2 regions of the Soehngenia sp. genome follow, and region 2 is predicted to be linked to the other one. Evidence: a T-box and tRNA genes for the amino acid it is inferred to sense, from the RefSeq annotation. Region 2 holds a T-box; the other holds one or more tRNA genes.
The links. The T-box of region 2 lies ahead of leuS (leucine--tRNA ligase). A T-box ahead of a tRNA ligase gene usually reads a tRNA of that ligase, here a tRNA-Leu.
Positions count from the first base shown of each region.

Region 1: it encodes a tRNA-Leu, which carries the amino acid that the T-box ahead of leuS (leucine--tRNA ligase) is inferred to sense. The anticodon was not compared.

Region 1 covers NZ_JBSQIL010000001.1:84,320-94,969, forward strand. Annotated here, with positions in the region: gene ACTB1H_RS00370 (phosphodiester glycosidase family protein) at 1-2,692, opposite strand, end outside; tRNA gene ACTB1H_RS00375 (tRNA-Pro) at 2,826-2,902, opposite strand; tRNA gene ACTB1H_RS00380 (tRNA-Leu) at 2,989-3,075, opposite strand; gene ACTB1H_RS00385 (type 1 glutamine amidotransferase domain-containing protein) at 3,186-3,695, shown strand; gene ACTB1H_RS00390 (aspartate kinase) at 3,957-5,279, shown strand; gene ACTB1H_RS00395 (aspartate-semialdehyde dehydrogenase) at 5,292-6,272, shown strand; gene ACTB1H_RS00400 (homoserine dehydrogenase) at 6,272-7,468, shown strand; gene thrC (threonine synthase) at 7,478-8,944, shown strand; gene thrB (homoserine kinase) at 8,937-9,791, shown strand; gene ACTB1H_RS00415 (VOC family protein) at 9,849-10,650, shown strand, end outside.
Region 2 covers NZ_JBSQIL010000028.1:153-10,802, reverse strand. Annotated here, with positions in the region: gene alaS (alanine--tRNA ligase) at 1-1,167, opposite strand, end outside; gene ACTB1H_RS05095 (AI-2E family transporter) at 1,262-2,458, opposite strand; gene nifU (Fe-S cluster assembly scaffold protein NifU) at 2,483-2,923, opposite strand; gene nifS (cysteine desulfurase NifS) at 2,923-4,101, opposite strand; gene ACTB1H_RS05080 (RrF2 family transcriptional regulator) at 4,116-4,541, opposite strand; gene ACTB1H_RS05075 (L-threonine 3-dehydrogenase) at 4,652-5,611, opposite strand; gene ACTB1H_RS05070 (DegV family protein) at 5,709-6,536, opposite strand; gene leuS (leucine--tRNA ligase) at 6,599-9,010, opposite strand; T-box leader at 9,047-9,242, opposite strand; gene asnS (asparagine--tRNA ligase) at 9,292-10,650, opposite strand, start outside.

The sequences.
Region 1 (10,650 bases), on a different contig from region 2:
ACTCAGTTCTGCTTGTGTTTCCTACTTGCACCAAGAAAATATTTTTTCCTGTATTGCTAGCTTTGCTCAATACTTCATGCAGCAAATCTGACTCTAATTTATCAGCGAAATTTTTGTATGAAGCTGGTAGGGTTATTATTATATTTTTTTCTGGTCTTGTGTTTAAGTCATTTATTAATTTAGTCCACTGACTGCTGTCAAATGCTCTTATTCCTTCGTTATTAGATCTTAATGTGATAAAATAAGCATCACCATTTTTTGAAGTGCCATAGGATTTTGTTCCATCTATGATTGCATTGTGATTTATTCCGTTTCTAAACCCTGCACTCATATTACCCATTTGTATGCCTATGTTAGATGTTGAAAGTGAATTTTTAAGTCCTTTTAGCCTGCTAGTGTCGATTATTTTAGACATAAGTGTATTTCCAGTTATCTTCGGTTCTGTGTATACAGCAATCTTTTTGCTTTCATTAGTAGTTTCAACATTTTTTTCTAAGGGGTCAGTTACTTTAGTAGAAGCTGGATAACCATTAGTCATATACGGCGTTTGAGTATAAGATGTTAGTGCATCTATTAATATAGTTCCTGAAGGCTTTCTATCTGAATTAGTTTCTGCAACATAAATACGTTGTAAACTTATAGGATAGGATATTCCACTAGGGACACTTGCCTCTAAATATCTCCAATCATTAAAATCAATTGATTTAGAAAAGTCGATAACATATGACTTTCCAGCTTTGTCTATTATTGTACCTCTAAGCCAAGTATTTGAATTATCTCCCTTTACCCAAATTCCGATTTTGGGGGGATTTCCACTTAGAGGATAACCATTTTTTGTATGTGAAAAATTTAGATAAGCAGCTCTTGTGCCACTTCCTTTTGACATATCATATTTTAGTGCAATGCTTTTATTGCCATGTTTTGCTTCATTTACTAATGAAACACTTCCTGTTACATCATTAGGGTAGCTGGTAAAGTTAATATTTGTTTCAGTTTCAAAGGAGTTAACAACATTTTGAGTTGAACCAACTGAAACTAATATGCTCGAAACAGCATTTTGACTTCTTACAACTATAGCACCTGATCCATTTTTATTTGATGCATAGAATACACCATTTTTTACTTCTCCAATATCTCCTATCACTTCAAAACTTAAATTTGACAGACTCAAAGCTCCTGTTTTACCTTCTTCATCCTTTCCTACAAATGATCCAAGCGACCGTGAACCTCCTGGAGAAATATTGAATTTTTCTACAGATGGATTTATTTCTTTAACCTCTCCCAAAACTTCGACTTCTGCAGAAGTTTTTATTCCTTCATATTCACAAGTAATAGTTACTAAACCCTTGCTATTTGCCTTAAATACTAAATTTTCGACATAAGAGTCATCTGTTGAGGTAGACCATATTAACTTTTGTTTATCAATGTCAATTGGATTGTAATGCTGGTCAAAGCCTTGCACAGTAAAACTTACTTCACCCCCAGCAAATATTTTAGATGATTTAGGAATTATTTGTAAGTATGTTAAATCGCCAATAGGTGCATTTGAATACACGCCTAATCCATTTACTACTAATCTCTGGCTGCCTTCACTTGGGATATTCACTAGATATGGTTTTGAAACTCCTTTTGGTTTTAACGCCATAGTAGTAGAGCCACCGCCATCTAAATTTACGCCATTGTAAGCCCCTAAATCCTTTAGTACTGCTCCTAACATTGGTTGCTCAATTCCTTTAAAGGAGCTATGTCTACCATCTACTGTAACAAGATAAACTACATCATTGTCTTTATTTATTCCTATACCTGTTCTAGGATGTATACCAGCGCTTTGTATATTTGTTGAAGTAACCTGTCCGTTTTTTAGAACTATGCTGCCAGCACCTAATGCAGTTTTTATATTAAAGATGTCAGGTTTTATTTGTATATCAAGTTTTACTTCATCACCAATTTCGAGATCATTCAATAGATGGTTTTTTACTGCAAGTACATATGAATTATCTTCTCTAGGGATATTAAAAGGTTCCCCTCCAACTCTTTTCTCAGTGACGATGCCATTTACAATAAGAACCTCAACTAGCTCTTTATTATATGTACCGCCTAAAGATTTTGGACCCCAATTTTTGTCTAATAATGTTACAACAGTTTGATCTGTTGAAACTTTATTATATGTGCTTATGTTTATTGTTTTACCTGTCCTTAGATTTTTTGCAGACATGGTTTGATCCACATAATCAATGAAAGCATTATTGTTATAATCTATATAAAATGTTGGTAAAGTATAAGGACTTCTAATTGGTGATGTTATCAAAGTACTATCATTTATCAGAGTCCCTAGGGAATTTGGTACTGGATTATAGTTAAAATAATCTCCGTTTATCCCAGCGATAGCACCTGTTTTATCAACCATATTTGTTACAGTATCTCTTAAGCTCAATCCTTCTAGATTATACATTGCTTTAACTTGAGTGTACTCATCATTTAAATTTATCTTTATTACATTTATTTGCATCCAACCAGCTGTAGTAAATCTTTGTATCCTTTGATGAGTAGCTCCCAAAGAAAGAGGGGTCTCTTCAACTCTTTCATATATAGTGGCAGGCAATGTTGCAGTACTTGATGCTAATGTATAAGAAGGCATCACAATAAAAACAATAAATAATAATAAGGCTAAGCTAAATATTCTTTTTTTCATATCTTGCTCCTTTCTGTTTACACACTGCCTACATTATAGAGCATATATATTATTAAAGAGTTACAATTATATTACAAATATGTTACAAATAAAAAATCGCAGTCAAAAGACTGCGATTAAATCATTTAAAATATGGTCGGGGTGAGAGGATTTGAACCCCCGGCCCCATGGTCCCAAACCACGTGCGCTACCAAACTGCGCTACACCCCGACATCTTACCGACTTTTATATTATATAATATTAAAAAACAAAATGCAACAGTTTTTTTTAAATATATTTTATTTCATAATATGATTTGGTGCAGGTAACAGGAGTCGAACCTGCATGAAGATACCTTCACTAGAACCTGAATCTAGCGCGTCTGCCAATTCCGCCATACCTGCAACTAAATATAATTATATATAAATAGAAATAAAGATTCAATACAATTTTAGATTAGAAAAAAAATATTTCGGGTACATAATGAATGTAAAAATTTACAGGAGGGATCATGATGAAAAAAGTAGCAATATTGATTGAAAACATGTTTGATGAACAGGAATTGATATTCCCATACCATAGACTTAGAGAAGAATTTGAAGTAAATCTAGTCGGGAGTGAAAAAGATAAGGTTTACGAGAGTAAAGCCGGATTTAAGATTAAAAGCACTCACAGTTCTTCTGAGATAGATCCTGAAGAATATTTAGGACTAATTATTCCCGGAGGATTTTCTCCTGATTTTATGAGAAGAAATGAGAATACTAAAGAATTAGTAAGGAAAATCAATAAATTAAATAAGCCAATAGCAGCCATTTGCCATGGGCCTTGGATGCTCGCATCTTGTTGTGATCTTAAAGGAAGAGAGGTTACATCTTTCTTCAGCATAAAGGATGATTTAGTAAATGCAGGTGCAAATTGGGTGGATAAAGAAGTTGTTGTTGACGGGAATTTAATAACTTCAAGAAATCCTAATGACCTTCCTGCATTTATGAAAGAATTTTTAAAGTTAATTAAAAATTCTTGACATTGTTAATTTAACGCTATAAAATAATAAAAAACGATGAGGGTTGAAAGTAAGTTAGACCATGACTAAAAGAGAAGAAAGTTCACCGGCTGAAAGACTTTCTTAGTTAATACTAACTGAAATACCGCTTCCCGAGTTCTCATTCTGAACATAAGTAAGTTTGAGCGTGTGCTAACGTTAAGGTATTTTGATATTTAGGTGGATACAAGTATGTGCTTGTCCTTTTTAGGACAAGCACTATTTTTTTAGGAGGTGGATTTTATGACAGAATTTTTTGTTTCTAAGTTTGGAGGAAGCTCATTAGCCACCTCCAAGCAATATAAGAAAGTAAAAGAGATAGTAAATAAAAATGAGAATATAAAAGTGGTAGTGCCCTCTGCACCGGGGAAAAGAGATGAAAAGGATCATAAAATTACTGATTTGCTATATATGTGTCATCAATTATCTTCACATGGACTTAAATTTGATGATATTTTTAAGATGATAGCAGAAAGGTTTTTTGAAATCCGAGATAATCTTTCCATAGATGTAGATTTAGAAAAAATATTGGATGAAATAAAGACCAACATAGAAAATAATAGAAGCATAGATTATTGTGCAAGCAGGGGAGAATACCTCAATGGGATATTGCTTGCAAAATATTTAGGTTTTGAATTTATTGACGCAGCCGAAGTTATATTTTTTAATGAGATGAATGAAGTCGATGAAAAAAAGACTATTGAAGAATTGCAGAATAAAATCAAATTAGGAGACAAAAAAAGATATGTAGTTCCTGGATTTTATGGTTCATTTAAATCAGAGATTAAAACTTTTTCAAGAGGAGGTTCAGATATAACTGGTTCAGTAATAGCCAATGCTATAGACGCTAAGATTTATGAAAACTGGACAGATGTTTCAGGATTTTTAGTTGCAGATCCTAAAATTGTTGAAAACCCAAAAGAGATAGAGCATATAACATATAAGGAATTAAGAGAGTTATCTTATATGGGAGCTAAAGTATTGCATGAAGAGGCAATTTTTCCAGTAAAAAATAAAGGAATACCCATTCATATAAAGAACACAAACAGACCTTATGATAAAGGTACTTTAATCGTGCCAGATACTTGGAATTTTAGTAAAGAAAACTTGATAACTGGTATCGCAGGTAAAAAAGGATTTACTGTTATTACAGTTGAAAAAACTCTAATGAATAGCGATAAAAGTTTTTTGAGAAAATTGGTATCTGTGTTCGAAACAAACGATATTTCAATTGAGCATATGCCTTCAGGAATTGATTCAATTTCCATTATTGTTTCTGATATAGATTTAAATGGAAAACTTTCAAAAATCATTGAAGAAATACGCATTTATTTAAATCCTGACAATATAATTTCATCGTCAAACATGGCATTAGTTGCAGTAGTAGGTAGGGGGATGATTAGAACAAAGGGGATTTCAGCAAAAGTGTTTACAGCTTTATCTGATGCTGGAGTTAATATTCGAATGATATCACAAGGTTCGAGTGAATTAAACATAATCATAGGGTTAGAAAATAGTGATTTTGAAACAGCTATCAGAGCTATTTACAAGTCATTTTATAACTAAGGAGGGTTAGTTATGTTAAAAGTAGGCGTAGTAGGTGCATCTGGACTTGTTGGAAGAAATATCATAAGTATATTAGAAGAAAGAAAATTTCCTATTAAAGAATTAAAACTTTTTGCATCATCTAAATCTAAGGGGAAGGAAATATATTTTAACAATGATATCATATACATTGAAGAATTAAATGAGACATTTCTTGAAACTGATTTTGATTTGGTATTTTTTGCAGCTGGATCTAATATAAGTGAAAAGTATATACCTGAATTGATGAAAAGAGGAGTAATAAGCATAGACAATAGTTCATTTTTTAGGATGAGAGAAGATGTTGGGTTGGTAGTTCCTGAAGTAAATCCTGAGGATTTAAATATCAATAAAACTTTGATAGCAAATCCAAATTGCTCTACAATCCAAAGTGTAGTTGCCCTAAAACCGTTATATGATAAATATGGCATAAGAAGAATAATATATTCAACTTATCAAGCAGTTTCTGGTTCTGGTCAGAAAGGATTAAATGATTTAGCTACTGGCAGAAGTGATTTTTATCCATTTCAAATAAAAGGCAATGTTATTCCTCATATTGATTCATTTTTAGATAATGGCTATTCTAAGGAAGAAATGAAGATGATAAATGAAACAAAGAAGATACTTCATGACGATGATCTGAAGATAACTGCAACTACGGTAAGAGTTCCGGTTAGAGTTGGACATAGCATATCAATTAATGTTGAATTGAAAAGAGATTTTGATTTAAATGATATTAGAGAAACTTTAAGCCAATTTAATGGAATTGTGGTAGTTGATGATGTAAAAAACAATAAATATCCTATGCCAATTCATGCTGAGGGCAGAGATGAGGTTTTCATAGGTAGGATTAGAAGGGATTATAGTACAGAAAATGCCTTAAACTTATGGGTGGTAGCAGATAATGTTAGAAAAGGCGCAGCGACAAATGCTATTCAGATCGCAGAAGAACTTCTTAAGAAAGGAGATATCTAATGATTAATATAGCTCTTTTAGGGTTTGGAACTGTAGGGATTGGTGTTTACAACATGATTATGGAGAGGAAAGATTATCTTGAACTGATTTTAAAAAATCAGATAAACATTAAAAAGATCTTGGTAAAAAACCTCAATAAAGATAGGAAAGTAACGGTAAAACCTGATATTTTAACGATTGATGAAGACGATATATTTTTAGATGAAGAAATTGACATAATAATAGAACTTACTCCAAGCATAGATGATGCTTATAGGTATGCTAAAAAAGCTCTTTCACAAAACAAACATTTCATTACTTCAAATAAAGCCTTAGTCAGTGCATATTATGAAGAGTTATCTACATTATTTGAAGATAAAAATTTAAAATTTCTTTATGAAGCCAGTGTAGGTGGTGCAATACCAATCATTAGAGAATTAAAAATCCAAATAAAGTTAAACGAAATAACCAACATTCGTGCTATTTTAAATGGAACTACAAACTATATACTTTCAAATATATATGAAAAAAACATAAGTTTTTACGAAGCTCTTAAAAGAGCTCAAGAATTAGGATATGCAGAACAAAATCCTAGTGATGATATAGATGCAATAGACTCAAAAAGAAAGATTAGGATACTTTCTACACTTGGATTTGGTACAAGCATAGTTGAAGATGATATTTTATTTCATGGAATTGGGAATATATCATCTTATGATATAAATATATTTAAAGAAAGAGGACTTAAAGTCAAACTTATTGCAAATGCAAATGCTTTTAATGGAAAATACGAAGTAAGTGTATTTCCTACAGCAATAGGCGCAAAAGATATTTTTTACAATATAGATTATAGAAAAAACATAATTAGTTTTACAGGAGATAAGGTCGGTGAATTGAGTTTTATTGGCGAAGGAGCAGGAATGTATGAAACAGCAAATTCGGTATTATCTGATTTAATTGAAACAATTTTAGACAAAGACTTTTCAAATCCATTGAGAGCTAGGGGATTTGAAAACGCAATATCCAACTTCAAAGGCATTTTTTATCTAAGAATGAGTAACGAAAAAATAAATATACCTAAAGAGTATATTAAAGAAATCATATCTGAAGAAAAACCGTTTGTTATCATTACAAATGAAATCAATATTTTAGACTTAATAGAGTATATCAAAGAAATTAAAAATGAAGATTACTCTATCATAAAGGTTGAAGAATAGGGTGATGAAATGCGATATATTAGCACAAGAGATAAAACAAACATTGTTAGTTCTTCGAAAGCTATAATTCAAGGGATTGCTGAAGACGGAGGTCTTTTTGTACCTGAAGAATTTAGGAAAATAGAGAATTTAGATTCATTTATTGGATATTCATATAATAGGCTTTGTAAGTACATTTTAAATTACTTCTTTGACGATATGAAATATGGCATAGATGAAGCTGTTGATAGAGCTTATGATGCAAAATTTAAAGATCGTGTTATCGAGCTAAAAGATTTTGGAGACATTGGATTTTTAGAACTTTATCATGGAGTTTCTTTATCTTTTAAAGACATTGCACTATCTATACTTCCAGAACTTATGAAGTTAGCAATGGAGATAGAAAAAACAGAAGAAGATATTCTAATATTGACTGCAACATCAGGAGACACTGGAAAAGCTGCACTTGAGGGATTCAAAGATTTAGAAAGATTTAAAATAGCAGTATTATTCCCGGATGATGGAGTAAGCTTTATTCAAGAAAAACAAATGATCACTCAAGAAGGAAAAAACACTTATGTTTTTAGGTTTTTGGGAAATTTTGATGATGCTCAAAGAGGCGTTAAAAAGTTATTTTCAGATAAAGAATTTATAGAGGAATTAAATAAAATGAATTTAAAGATCTCATCAGCTAATTCTATCAACATAGCAAGACTAATTCCTCAGGTTGTATATTATGTATACACATATTTAGAGAGTTTGAGAAAAGGAAAATTATCAAAAGCCGATAAAATTAATTTCTGTGTGCCAACTGGAAATTTTGGAAATGTTTTAGCAGCTTATTATGCATATAAAATAGGTGTGCCAATAAATAAGTTAATTATAGCCTCAAACGAAAACAATGTGCTTACAGATTTCTTTAGAACCAAGAAATACAATACTAACAGAAATCTTGTCAAAACCATATCTCCTTCTATGGACATTTTGGTATCTAGCAACTTAGAGAGGTTGCTATTTGATCTAACCAATGATGATAAACTGATTAAGGATAAAATGAAAGAACTCTTTGAAGTAGGCTCATATAGTATAAATATTCAAAGTGATTTGTTTTTTGCTGACTATATAAAACAAGAGGAAACGAAAAACAATATAAGGATTGTATTTGATAAGTATAACTATATAATCGATCCACACACTGCTGTTGCATATGGAGTTTATCAAAAATACCTAAATGAAACTAAAGACAAAACTTATACTGTGATAGTATCAACAGCAAGCCCATATAAGTTTCCAAATGAAATAATGGATGCATTTAAAATAACCTATAAGGATGAAATAGATAGCATAAATAAGCTTTCGATATTATCAGGAAATGAAATTCCTAAGCAAATAATGGATATTTTAAATAATCATAAATCAAAGGAAATAGTTGTTAGTAAAGACAATATGAAAGAAAAATTACTAAATACTATAAAACAAGGTGGTTCAAATGTTTAATATAAAAGTTCCAGCTACTAGTGCAAATCTCGGGGCAGGTTTTGACTGCCTGGCTATTGCCATTGATTTGTACAATACCTTTAAAATTGAAAAAGCACCCAAAGGATTTAAAGGGGACAATTTAATTTATAAGTCATATTATGAGGTATTTAAGCATTTAAATGAAGAAATCATAGACATAAAAATAAGTTCAGACAGCAATATACCAATAAGCAGAGGATTGGGTTCATCTGCAAGCTGTATAGTTGCAGGAGTTTTGGCAGCTAATAAAATCTTAAATTTTCCTCTAAACAATGAGGAATTGCTCAATCTATCAAATTCGATTGAAGGGCACCCTGATAATGTATCTGCTGCACTATATGGAGGATTAACTATAAATGCAGTTAAAAATGGCAAAGTGTTAACAAATAAGATAATACCAAATGAGTCTATTAAATTTACTGCACTTATACCAGGCTTTGAATTGTCCACAAAATCATCCAGAGAGGTAATACCTAGAGAGATTTCATTGGATACAGCAGTATTTAACATTCAAAGAACTGCTTTGCTCGTATCTTCATTAATAAATGGGAATCTCGATTTACTTAAGTGGGCAGTAGAAGATAAAATTCATCAGCCTTATAGAATGGATTTAATAGAAAATTCTAATATAGTATTTAATACTGCATATGAGTTAGGTGCATTAGCTGTATTTTTAAGTGGAGCAGGGCCAACTATAATGTGTATTACTCATATTAAAAATAAAGAGTTTAAAGACAATATAAGTTCTAGATTAAAAAAAATATCTGGAGAATGGAAAGTGTTTGAACATAATATTGATTTAGAGGGAGCTAAAATAATTAATTAGTTTAATTATACATATACGGGGTATATTATTCTCACCAATATATAGAAGGTGATCGATATGTCAAGATATCATAGACATCCATTAAGTTATCCGGCTAATTTAAAACTAAAAGTGATGGATTTAGAAAAAAGTTTAAAGTTCTATACAGAAATACTAGGTCTTACAATCATCGAGGAGGGAGAAGAATATAAGCTGTCAGCAGATTTAATAAATCCTCTAGTGATAATTACAAGGCCTAACAATGCGATCATAAAACCACCCCACACTACAGGATTATATCATTATGCGATTAAGTTGCCTTCAAGACTTGATTTAGGGAAATTCATAAATCATGTAAAAGACAAAGACATAGAAATAGTAGGTGGAGCTAATCATGGCGTGAGTGAAGCATTTTATATCGAGGATTATGAGGGAAATGGTATCGAAATTTATGCTGATACTGACGAAAAAAATTGGTTTGTTAACGGCAAGCTTAAGATGGTGACAGATCCTCTAGATTATAGAGAATTAATGAGTTTAGCACAGGGAGATATATGGGATGGGATGCCAAAAGAAGCAGTTCTTGGGCATATGCATCTTTATGTTGATAATTTAGAAAAAAATGCTATATTTTATGAACTGTTAGGTTTTGAGAAGACATTAGCATTGCCTAATTCAGCATATTTTTATTCTCAAGGAGGTTATCATCATCACATTGGGTTTAACGTATGGAATGGAAGGGAAATTCCACCACCACCTGAAAATGCTATCGGTCTAGATTATTATACTATTAAAGTTTCAACAAAAGAAAAACTTATGGATTTAGAAAAGAAATTAATTGAGAATAATTATTTAACCCAAAAAAATGATGAAAAAATTC
Region 2 (10,650 bases):
TCTCTCCCCGTCTAAAATTTTATTGTTATTTTGAGATAGTTCTTCAATCATGTTTTCAAGTATATTTAAGCCTTGATTTATAGTCTCTTTAAATTTTTCTTCCTCTATTGAAATAACTTTTTTAATTTGAGTTTCATTTTCTTTAAGTTCCTTGTACTCAACCATCCAAGAATTGATTACAACATCTGCTACTTTATCTAAGAAAGTGTCTTCAATCCCTAATAGTTTGCCATGCCTCGAAGCCCTTCTAATCAGTCTCCTAAGCACATATCCTCTTCCTTCGTTGCTTGGGACTACTCCATCGCTAACAAGGAAAGTTATCGCTCTAATATGATCTGTAATTATCCTTGCGGAAATATCTTTTTCTTTATCAGATCCATATTTATAGCCGCTTATCTCCAATACTTTGTTTAATATGTCTTTGATAGCTCCTATTTCGAAAATATTATCAGTATTTTCCATTATAGTTGCTATTCTTTCTAGTCCCATACCAGTATCAATATTTGGATTTGGTAGTGGATGATAAATCCCATTTTCATCTTTATCAAATTGTGTAAAAACTAAATTCCATACTTCTAAAAATCTATCGCAATCGCAACCTGGTTTACAAGTTTCTTTACCGCATCCGTATGCCGGGCCTCTGTCAACATATATTTCTGAACATGGCCCAGATGGTCCTACTTCAAGTTCCCAGAAATTATCTTCTTTGCCAAGTCTAACAATTTTCTCTTCCGGTATTCCTATCATCTTATTCCATAATTCAAAAGCTTCATCATCTTCATGATATACACTTACCCACAAATCGTTCGGATCAAGTTCAAGTCTCTCAGTTAAAAATTCCCATGCCCATGAAATAGCCTCTTTTTTAAAATAATCTCCAAAAGAAAAATTACCTAGCATCTCAAAAAATGTAGCATGTCTAGCTGTTCTCCCAACATTGTCTATATCACCAGTTCTAATACATTTCTGACATGTTGCCATTCGTTTACTAGGAGGTGTTTTTTCACCAGTAAAATAAGGTTTTAAAGGTGCCATTCCAGCTCCAATTAGTAAAAGTGATTTGTCATTCTTTGGCACTAATGAAAAACTAGGAGCTATTAAGTGCCCTTTATCTCTAAAAAATTCTAAATATTCTTTCCTTATATCGTGAAGCCCTAATTTTTTCATATTTACACCTCTCTAAGTATTATAAAAATCCTCCCTTTTAGGGAGGTTCTGTTACTCTTTTATTTTAGAATATATATCGGCATTTGTCAATCAACTACAACAATTCTCTAGATTCTTTATATTTCATTTTTATAAATCTAAATATTATCATCAGTATAGCTGTAACAGGAACAGCTAGTATCATTCCCAACACTCCGAATATTCCTCCACCTATTATTAAAGCTAAAAGAACTGTTAATGGGTGAAGCCCTATGCTCTGTCCCAATACTTTTGGGGCTAATATATTATTTTCAACCCATTGTATGACTACAAAGAAAACAGCTACCCATAATGCCTTTATAGGACTTGATAAAAATGCCAATACTACGGCTGGCAAAAATCCTAAAAATGGCCCTATGTATGGTATGATATCAGCTATAGCTGTAATCATTCCTATCACTATAGCAAAATCTATGTTCATAATCAAAAGGAATATAGCAGTCATTGTACCTACAAACAAAGCCATTAACAGCCTTCCTTTTATGAATTGATTCATTACATCGTTTATTTGATGAGCTAGCGTCAAAATATCATCTTTATATTTCAAAGGTATATATTCCTTTACTTTTTTAATAAAATAATTTTTGTCAATTAAAAGATAAAAAGTGATTATAGGTATAAGTATTAAAGTCAGTGCTTTTGATAAAAATCCACTTATACCAGAGATCATATTAGATATTCCATTAGAAATTGATTCTTGTAGCTTCTGAGTATTGCTTTCTATTACCCCTTCAATAGTTTTTAATAACTCAGGAGTAGAGGAAAATACATTATCATAATTTGAATAGAATTTATCAATAAATAAATTTATGTTGTCAACATACTTGGTTAGATTATCTGCTAAGTTTCTGATTTCCGAACCAGTTCTAGGAATAAATGATACTAATAAAATTGTAAAAACAATTAGAATAGCAACATAAACAACTGCTGTACTCACTATTCTTTTTAAACCCTTGTTTTGTAAATAATTTACTAACGGATTTAAAAAATAAGAAAATATTACTGACAATATTATTGCAAGTAAAATATCAGATAGAATTTTATATCTGTTAAATAATATATAAATTATATAGATTACTGCAGCAATAGAGGCAATAGATACCAGTATCTTTGTGTCATATTTTATTTTCTTTCTTTTTTCGACAAAATTATTTCCAATATTGATTAAGTAATAACTTAACAAAAACAACAATATTGTGAGTAATATCCATACTAATTTAACAAATAAATCCGGTGGAGTAGCTACGCCCATGCTTTGCCTCCTAAAAAAGATTTATTAATCCTCTATTTCATGAATTTCATGCAAATCTTCATCATCAAATTCAACATCTTCTAGTCCTTCTATTTTTACCCCAGATTTTTTAGAGTAATCAAGTAATGCCTTCCTTATAGCCTGTTCTGCTAAAACACTACAGTGCATTTTTACTGGTGGTAGTCCGTCAAGAGCTTCTGCCACTGCTTTGTTTGTGATTTGCATTGCTTCCTGTATAGATTTCCCTTTGACTAATTCTGTTGCCATACTTGATGAAGCTATAGCTGAACCACAGCCAAAAGTTTTGAACTTAACATCTGTTATAATCCCATCTTCAATTTTAAGATACATTTTCATGATATCTCCACATTTAGGATTACCAACTTCTCCTATACCATCAGCATTTTCAATTTCTCCTACATTTCTAGGATTCATAAAATGATCCATTACTTTTTCAGAATACATTATTTACCCTCCTGTGCTTTTTCATAAAGTGGTGACATCTGTCTTAACCTATCGACGATAGTTGCCAATTTTTCAACAACAAAATCTATTTCTTCTTTTGTATTATCTTTCCCTAACGACAACCTTAATGAGCCATGAGCTATCTCGTGGGGTAACCCAATCGCAAGCAGTACATGTGAAGGGTCTAAGCTTCCTGATGTACAAGCTGAACCACTTGATGCTGCAATCTTATGCATATCTAAGCTTAAAAGTAAAGATTCCCCTTCTATATATTTAAAACACATATTAACATTCCCAGGTAGTCTATTTGTGGGATGCCCATTTAGTCTAACATCAGGTATCTTTTTTTGTATGCTATCTATCAAATAATCTCTTAATTTAGTTATTTTTTCTGTATTTTCTTCTAAATTTGAATATGCTAATTCAATTGCTTTCCCCAACCCAACAATTCCAGCTACATTTTCAGTGCCAGCTCTTTTATTTCTCTCTTGGGCACCTCCATGAATTAATGGGTCAATTTTTATACCTTTTTTAATATACAAAGCCCCAACACCTTTTGGCCCATAAAGCTTATGTGCTGACATAGATAATAAATCAATATTCATTTCCTTTACATCTATTGGCAAGCTGCCAACTGCTTGTACAGCATCTGTATGAAACAATACATTGTGTTTCCTAGCTATAGCCCCTATTTCTTTGATTGGCTCAATTGTTCCTATTTCGTTATTTGCAAACATTATAGAGATTAAGATTGTTTCTTCTGTAATTGATTTTTCGAGTTCCTCTAGGGAAATCATCCCATATTCATCTACATCTAAGTAAGTGATTTTATAACCTTTCTTTTCTAAGTATTCACAAGCATGTAAAACTGCATGATGTTCAATTTTTGAAGTGATTATATGTCTTCCTTTATCTCCGAATTTAGATGCAATTCCCTTTATAGCCCAATTATCAGATTCAGATCCTCCTGCTGTAAAATATATTTCATTTTTATCTGCATTTATAGCTTTTGCAACTCTCTCCCTGGCTTTATCAATAGCTATTTTAGAATAATTGCTTAAATAATATATGCTTGATGGATTACCATAATATTCGCAAAAATAAGGTAACATTTCATCAAGCACTTCTTTACTGACAGGTGTTGTAGCAGCGTGATCCATATAAATGATTTTATCCACAGTACTCCTCCTTGTTATAAGTTTTTTACCATATTAGCATCCTCTACCATGTCTTGTAAAGTTATCGAATCTATTACTTGATCTATCCCGCTTTTTATCTTTGCTAATACTACTTTTGTTACACACATATCTTCCTTTTTACACTCAAAGCCATCACTTGAAACACAATCGGCAGGATAATTTTCTCCTTCTAAAGAACGCAATATCTCTCCTACTGTGATATCTTTAGGATGCCTAGTAAGCATATACCCGCCATATGCACCTCTAGAGCTAACAACAAGCCCATCTTTCTTTAGTGTTGAAAAAAGTTGTTCTAAGTAATTCTCACTCAAATCTTCTTCATCTGCAATAGATTTTATGGAAATTGGTCCCTCTCCATATGCCATTGCTAATTGATACATTGCCATCAATCCATATCTTCCCTTTGTAGATAATTTCATTATTTCACCTCTTTAATACCACCTAATTCTCTTGGTTTTATTTCTACATTATATTATATCCAAGTAATATTGTCAACTTTAAAACATATAAAAAGGTGCTTTTAAGCACCTTAATTAATATTTAATTTAATCTTTAATTTTTCGAGCATATCTTTAGTCATGCTATCTAAATCATATTTAGGACTCCATCCCCATTGTTTCCTTGCTTCTGAATCATCAAGTGAATTTGGCCATGATTCAGCGATCTTTTGTCTTACTGGATCGATCTCATAATGTAATTCAAATTCTGGTATGAACTTTCTAATTGATTTTGCAATATCTTCAGGTTCTATACTCATCGCAGTTATATTAAATGCATTTCTATGGACTAGCCTACTACCATCTGCCTCCATTAAATTGATTACAGCATCTAAAGCATCTGGTATATACATCATGTCCATATAAGTGCCCTTTTGTATATAACTAGTATATGATTTCTTTAAAATGGCATCATAATAAATGTGGACTGCATAATCTGTGGTACCGCCGCCAGGCAAAGTATTATATGATATAATTCCTGGATATCTAACTCCTCTAGTATCTACACCAAATTTTTTATAATAATAGTCACATAATAATTCTCCAGATACTTTTGTTACACCATACATAGTAGATGGTCTCATAATAGTATCCTGTGGTGTTAAGTCTTTTGGTGTATTCGGACCAAAAACTGCTATTGAGCTAGGAGTAAATATTTTTAGATTCTTCTCTCTAGCAATCTCTAGTACATTATATAAACCGGTCATGTTAATTTGCCAACATAAGTTTGGGTTTTTTTCGCCAACTGCAGACAAAATAGCAGCTAAATTTACAATTGTATCAATTTTATATTTTTCTACAACTTCAGAAATTTGTTTAGCCTCTAATACATTGATAATCTCAAATGGTCCTGATTCGATTAGGTCTTCTTTTCCAGACTTCTTTTCAATATCACTTATGACAACGTTATCCCTACCGTAAATATCTCGCATTTTTACAGCTAATTCTGAACCTATTTGTCCTAGGGCTCCAGTAATTAATATTTTTTTCATCATACACCTCCAAAATTATTATCCCGTTATTATTATAACATATTCTTACACAAATAAAAGTAAAAAAGCACTTAAATAAGTGCTTTTAATATACAAGTTAATACCAGCAAATTCCTATTGTTTTTGGACCAAGATGAGATCCTATTACCGGTCCAATCTCTTCAATATCTATTTTTATATTCAAATCAGGGTGTTTTTCTTCAAGCAATTCTTTGAATACTAAAGCTTCATCATAAGCTAATATTTGAAATATAGTAGCTCTATTAATTTCATCACCCACTAATTCTATAACCCTATCCAATGCATTTTTCTTTCCTCTAGCTTTTTCTAATAATGTAAGTTCTCCATCTTTAAGTTCAATGATAGGTTTTATATTAATTAAATTTCCTAAGTTAGCTTGTAGTGGAGAAATTCGTCCTCCTCTTTTTAGATATTCTAAAGTATCTGGTAGAGCTAATACCTTTAGTTTTGTCTTTTTATCTTCTAAATATGATGCTATTTCATCTGCATTTTTTCCTTCTTTTTTTAACATTACAGCATCTTCAATTAAAAACTTTAAAGCTGCCACAGTAGAAAGAGTATCAACAATAGTAATTTTTTTATCTCCTAATAATTCTTTAGCGGCTACTGCGCTATTGTATGTCCCACTAAGTTTAGAAGATAAAACAATTACTATTATTTCATCATATTTTTCAAATGATTTCAAATAAGCTTCTTTAAATTCTCCAACTGATGGTTGTGAAGTTGTTGGAAATGATTTGCTATTTTTGAATTTATTGAAATATTCCTCAAATTCACCTTTAAACCCTTCTTTATACTCTACTCCATCAAAAATGTAGTGAAGGGGAACTACTGTAATATCTTCCTTCTCAACATAATCTTTTGATAAATATGCTGTGCTATCTGTTATTATTTTTACACTCATTCTCTAACCCCCTATTTATATTATTTGAGTTCTGCTCACAAATTTGTAAGCAGAACTCAAATTTATTTTACCACAATATTATAGATTTTACTAGGAACATATATTTCTTTTATGATAGTCTTTCCATCAATAAATTTATTTACAACTTCATTTTTAAAGACCTTATCTCTTACAGAATCTTGTTCTTCATTTAATTGTATCTTAACTGTAGCTCTCACTTTGCCATTAATTTGAATTGGTATTTCAATTATTTCGTCTATAGTCTTATCCTCATCATATTTAGGCCATGTCGCTTTATTTAAATTTCCTTTAAGTCCAAGTATCTCCCACATCTCTTCAGTAATATGGGGTGCTACTGGATTTAACAATATTAAATAAGTTTCTATGTCTTTTTTAGTAATTCTTCCATAATCGTTAAACTCGTTTAATAAACTCATGAGGGATGCAATAGCTGTATTGAATTTTAAGTTTTCATAATCAAAAGTAACTTTTTTTATGGTTTTGTGTATACTTGTTTCTAGCTCTTTTGTATATTCATGTCCTTCAACAACAATTTCTTGTAGTTTCCAAACTCTTTCAAGATATCTTCTGCAACCCTTTAATCCATTATCTGACCAAGGTACACTTTTTTCAAAATCTCCAATAAACATTTCATATGTTCTTAAAGTATCTGCTCCATATTCATTTACAATATCATCTGGATTAATAACATTCCCTCTGGATTTAGACATTTTCTCATTGTTATTACCTAAAATCATTCCATGAGAAGTTCTTTTTATATATGGTTCGGGATCTCTAACAACACCACAATCATATAAAAATTTATGCCAAAATCTCGAATATAGTAAATGCAGTGTTGTATGCTCCATCCCTCCATTATACCAGTCAACAGGCATCCAGTATTCTAAAGCTTCTTTTGAGGCTAATTCATTATCGTTGTGAGGATCTGTATACCTTAAGAAATACCATGATGAGCCAGCCCATTGAGGCATAGTATCTGTTTCTCTTTTAGCAGCTTTACCGCATTTTGGACAAGTTGTATTTACCCATTCAGTAATATTTGCTAGTGGAGACTCCCCATTATCAGTTGGCTCATAATTTTCAACTTCTGGCAATAGTAAAGGAAGTTCTTCTTCTGGCACTTTTACCCAGCCACAGTCCTCACAATAGATCATAGGAATTGGTTCTCCCCAGTATCTTTGTCTAGAAAATACCCAATCTCTTAATTTATAATTGACTTTTCTTTTCCCTATATTGTTTTCTTCAATCCATTTAAGAATTTTCTCTTTTGCTTCTTTTATACTTAGCCCGTTTAAGAAATCAGAGTTTACCAATATTCCTTCTTCTGTACTAGTATATGCTTCTTTAGTAATATCCCCGCCGCTAATTACTTCAACAATTGGCAAATTAAATTTATTAGCAAATTCCCAATCTCTTTCATCATGACCTGGAACTGCCATCACTGCTCCAGTACCATAAGTAATCAATACGTAGTCTGATATCCAGATTGGTATTTCTTTATTGTTAACTGGATTTATAGCTTTTATTCCTTTTAATTCTACACCCGTTTTTTCTTTTGATAGTTCAGTTCTTTCGAATTCTGACTTTTTCATTACTTCTTCTCTATATGCAATAACTTCATCAAAATTTTCTATCAGATCTTTGTGCTCATCAATAATTTTGTGTTCAGGTGCTATTACCATATAAGTTGAACCAAAAATGGTATCAGGTCTAGTAGTAAAAACTTCGATTGGTTTATTCGTTTGAGCTATTTTAAAAACAAGTTCTGCCCCTTCTGATCTACCAATCCAGTTTTTTTGTTGCAATTTCACTCTATCAATATAATCTACTTTGTCTAGGTCATTAATCAATCTCTCGGCATATTCAGTTATTTTTAACATCCATTGATTTTTTACTTTCCTAACTACTTCTCCGCCACATCTCTCGCAATGACCTCCAACCACTTCTTCGTTTGCTAATCCAATCTTACAGCTTGGGCACCAATTAATAGGCATTTGTTCTTTATATGCAAGTCCTTTATCAAAAAGTTTTAAAAATATCCATTGTGTCCATTTGTAATAGCTTGGGTCAGTTGTATTTATTTCTCTTGACCAATCAAAAGAAAACCCGATTGACTTTAATTGAGATTTAAATCTTTTTATGTTTTTCTCTGTGACTATTCTAGGGTGTATTTTGTTTTTAATTGCATAATTTTCAGTTGGCAATCCAAATGCATCCCAGCCCATAGGAAATAAAACATTATATCCTTCAAGTCTTCTTTTTCTAGAAACGACATCTAATGCCGTATATGGTCTAGGGTGTCCAACATGCAACCCCTCTCCTGATGGATATGGAAATTCGACCAATGCATAATATTTTGGTTTATTGCTATTATTATATGCTTTGAATGTCTCTTCTCTATCCCAAATCTCTTGCCATTTTGATTCAATTTCCTTGTGATTATATTCTTTCATTATAAAACCCCCACTTACAAAAATTTAACCTTTCGCCATAGAGACGAAAGGTTTTCCGCGGTACCACTCTTTTTGATGATTCTATAAATCCACTCATTTTTATAACGAGATTTCCCGTCCAATTTTATTGGAAACTCAAAGGTGAGTTCGGATACCTTAAATATTGTCTTTCACCATCCGACAACTCTCTAAAATTTGAAGTGCATCCTACTATTCTTTTCATAGTTTTTATGAAATTTGCTTAAAGTATACCAGATACTAGTTTGAATTACAATAAAATTTTAAAAATCGCAGCTATTTACAGTTCTTGGAAATGGAATAACATCTCTGATGTTTGACATCCCTGTAATGTACATAACTGCTCTTTCAAATCCAAGTCCGAAGCCTGCATGTTTTACTCCACCATATTTTCTTAGTTCTAAATACCACCAATAGTCGTCTAAGTTCATATTATTTGCTTTCATTTTCTCCAATAAAACATCTAATCTTTCTTCTCTTTGACTACCACCAATTATTTCCCCAACTCCTGGAACAAGCAAGTCCATTGCTGCAACAGTTTTATTGTCGTCATTAACCCTCATATAGAAAGCCTTGATCTCTTTTGGATAGTTGATTACAAATATTGGTTTTTTAAATTCTTGCTCAGTTAAATATCTTTCGTGTTCTGTTTGCAAATCCATTCCCCATTCCACAGGGAATTGAAAATCCACTCCTGATTTTTTTAATAATTCTATTGCATCAGTATAAGTTAATACACCAAATTCCGAATTTACAATGTTTGTAAGTCTTTCAATCAATCCATTTGATATAAATGAATCAAAGAAATCCATTTCTTCTTTTGCATTTTCTAAAACATAGTTAATAATATATTTAAACATCTCTTCGGCTAATTTCATATCATCTTCTAAATCCGCGAATGCTATCTCTGGCTCAATCATCCAAAATTCTGCAGCATGCCTAGCAGTGTTAGAATTTTCAGCTCTAAAGGTAGGTCCAAATGTGTATACATTCTTAAAAGCTAATGCAAATGCTTCTGCTTCTAGTTGTCCACTTACAGTGAGGTTTGTTTCTTTACCAAAAAAATCTTCTTTGAAATCAATTTCGTTGTTTTCAGTTAAGGGTAAATTCTTCAAGTCTAAAGTAGTAACCCTAAACATCTCTCCAGCACCTTCTGCATCCGATGCTGTAATTATTGGTGTATTAACATAAACAAATCCACGTTCTTGAAAAAATTTATGAATTGCATAAGCCATCATTGACCTTACTCTAAAAACAGAGTTAAAAGTATTTGTCCTAGGTCTTAAATGTTGTATTGTTCTTAAGTACTCAAGAGAATGTCTTTTCTTTTGAATAGGATAATCATTATCTGAAGGTGCTAAAATTTCTATCCTATCTGCTCTAACTTCAAATGGTTGCTTTGCTTGTGGTGTCTCAACTAACATGCCTTTAACTTTTATTGCAGTATATATAGGCAGTTTTTCTATGATTTCAAAATCATTAATGTTATCTTCATACACAACTTGCAAATTCTTAAAAAATGTTCCATCATTCAATTCGATAAATCCTAATTTCTTTGATGATCTCTTTGTCTTAATCCATCCTTCAACTTCAACTTCTTTATCCATATAATTTTCACTTAG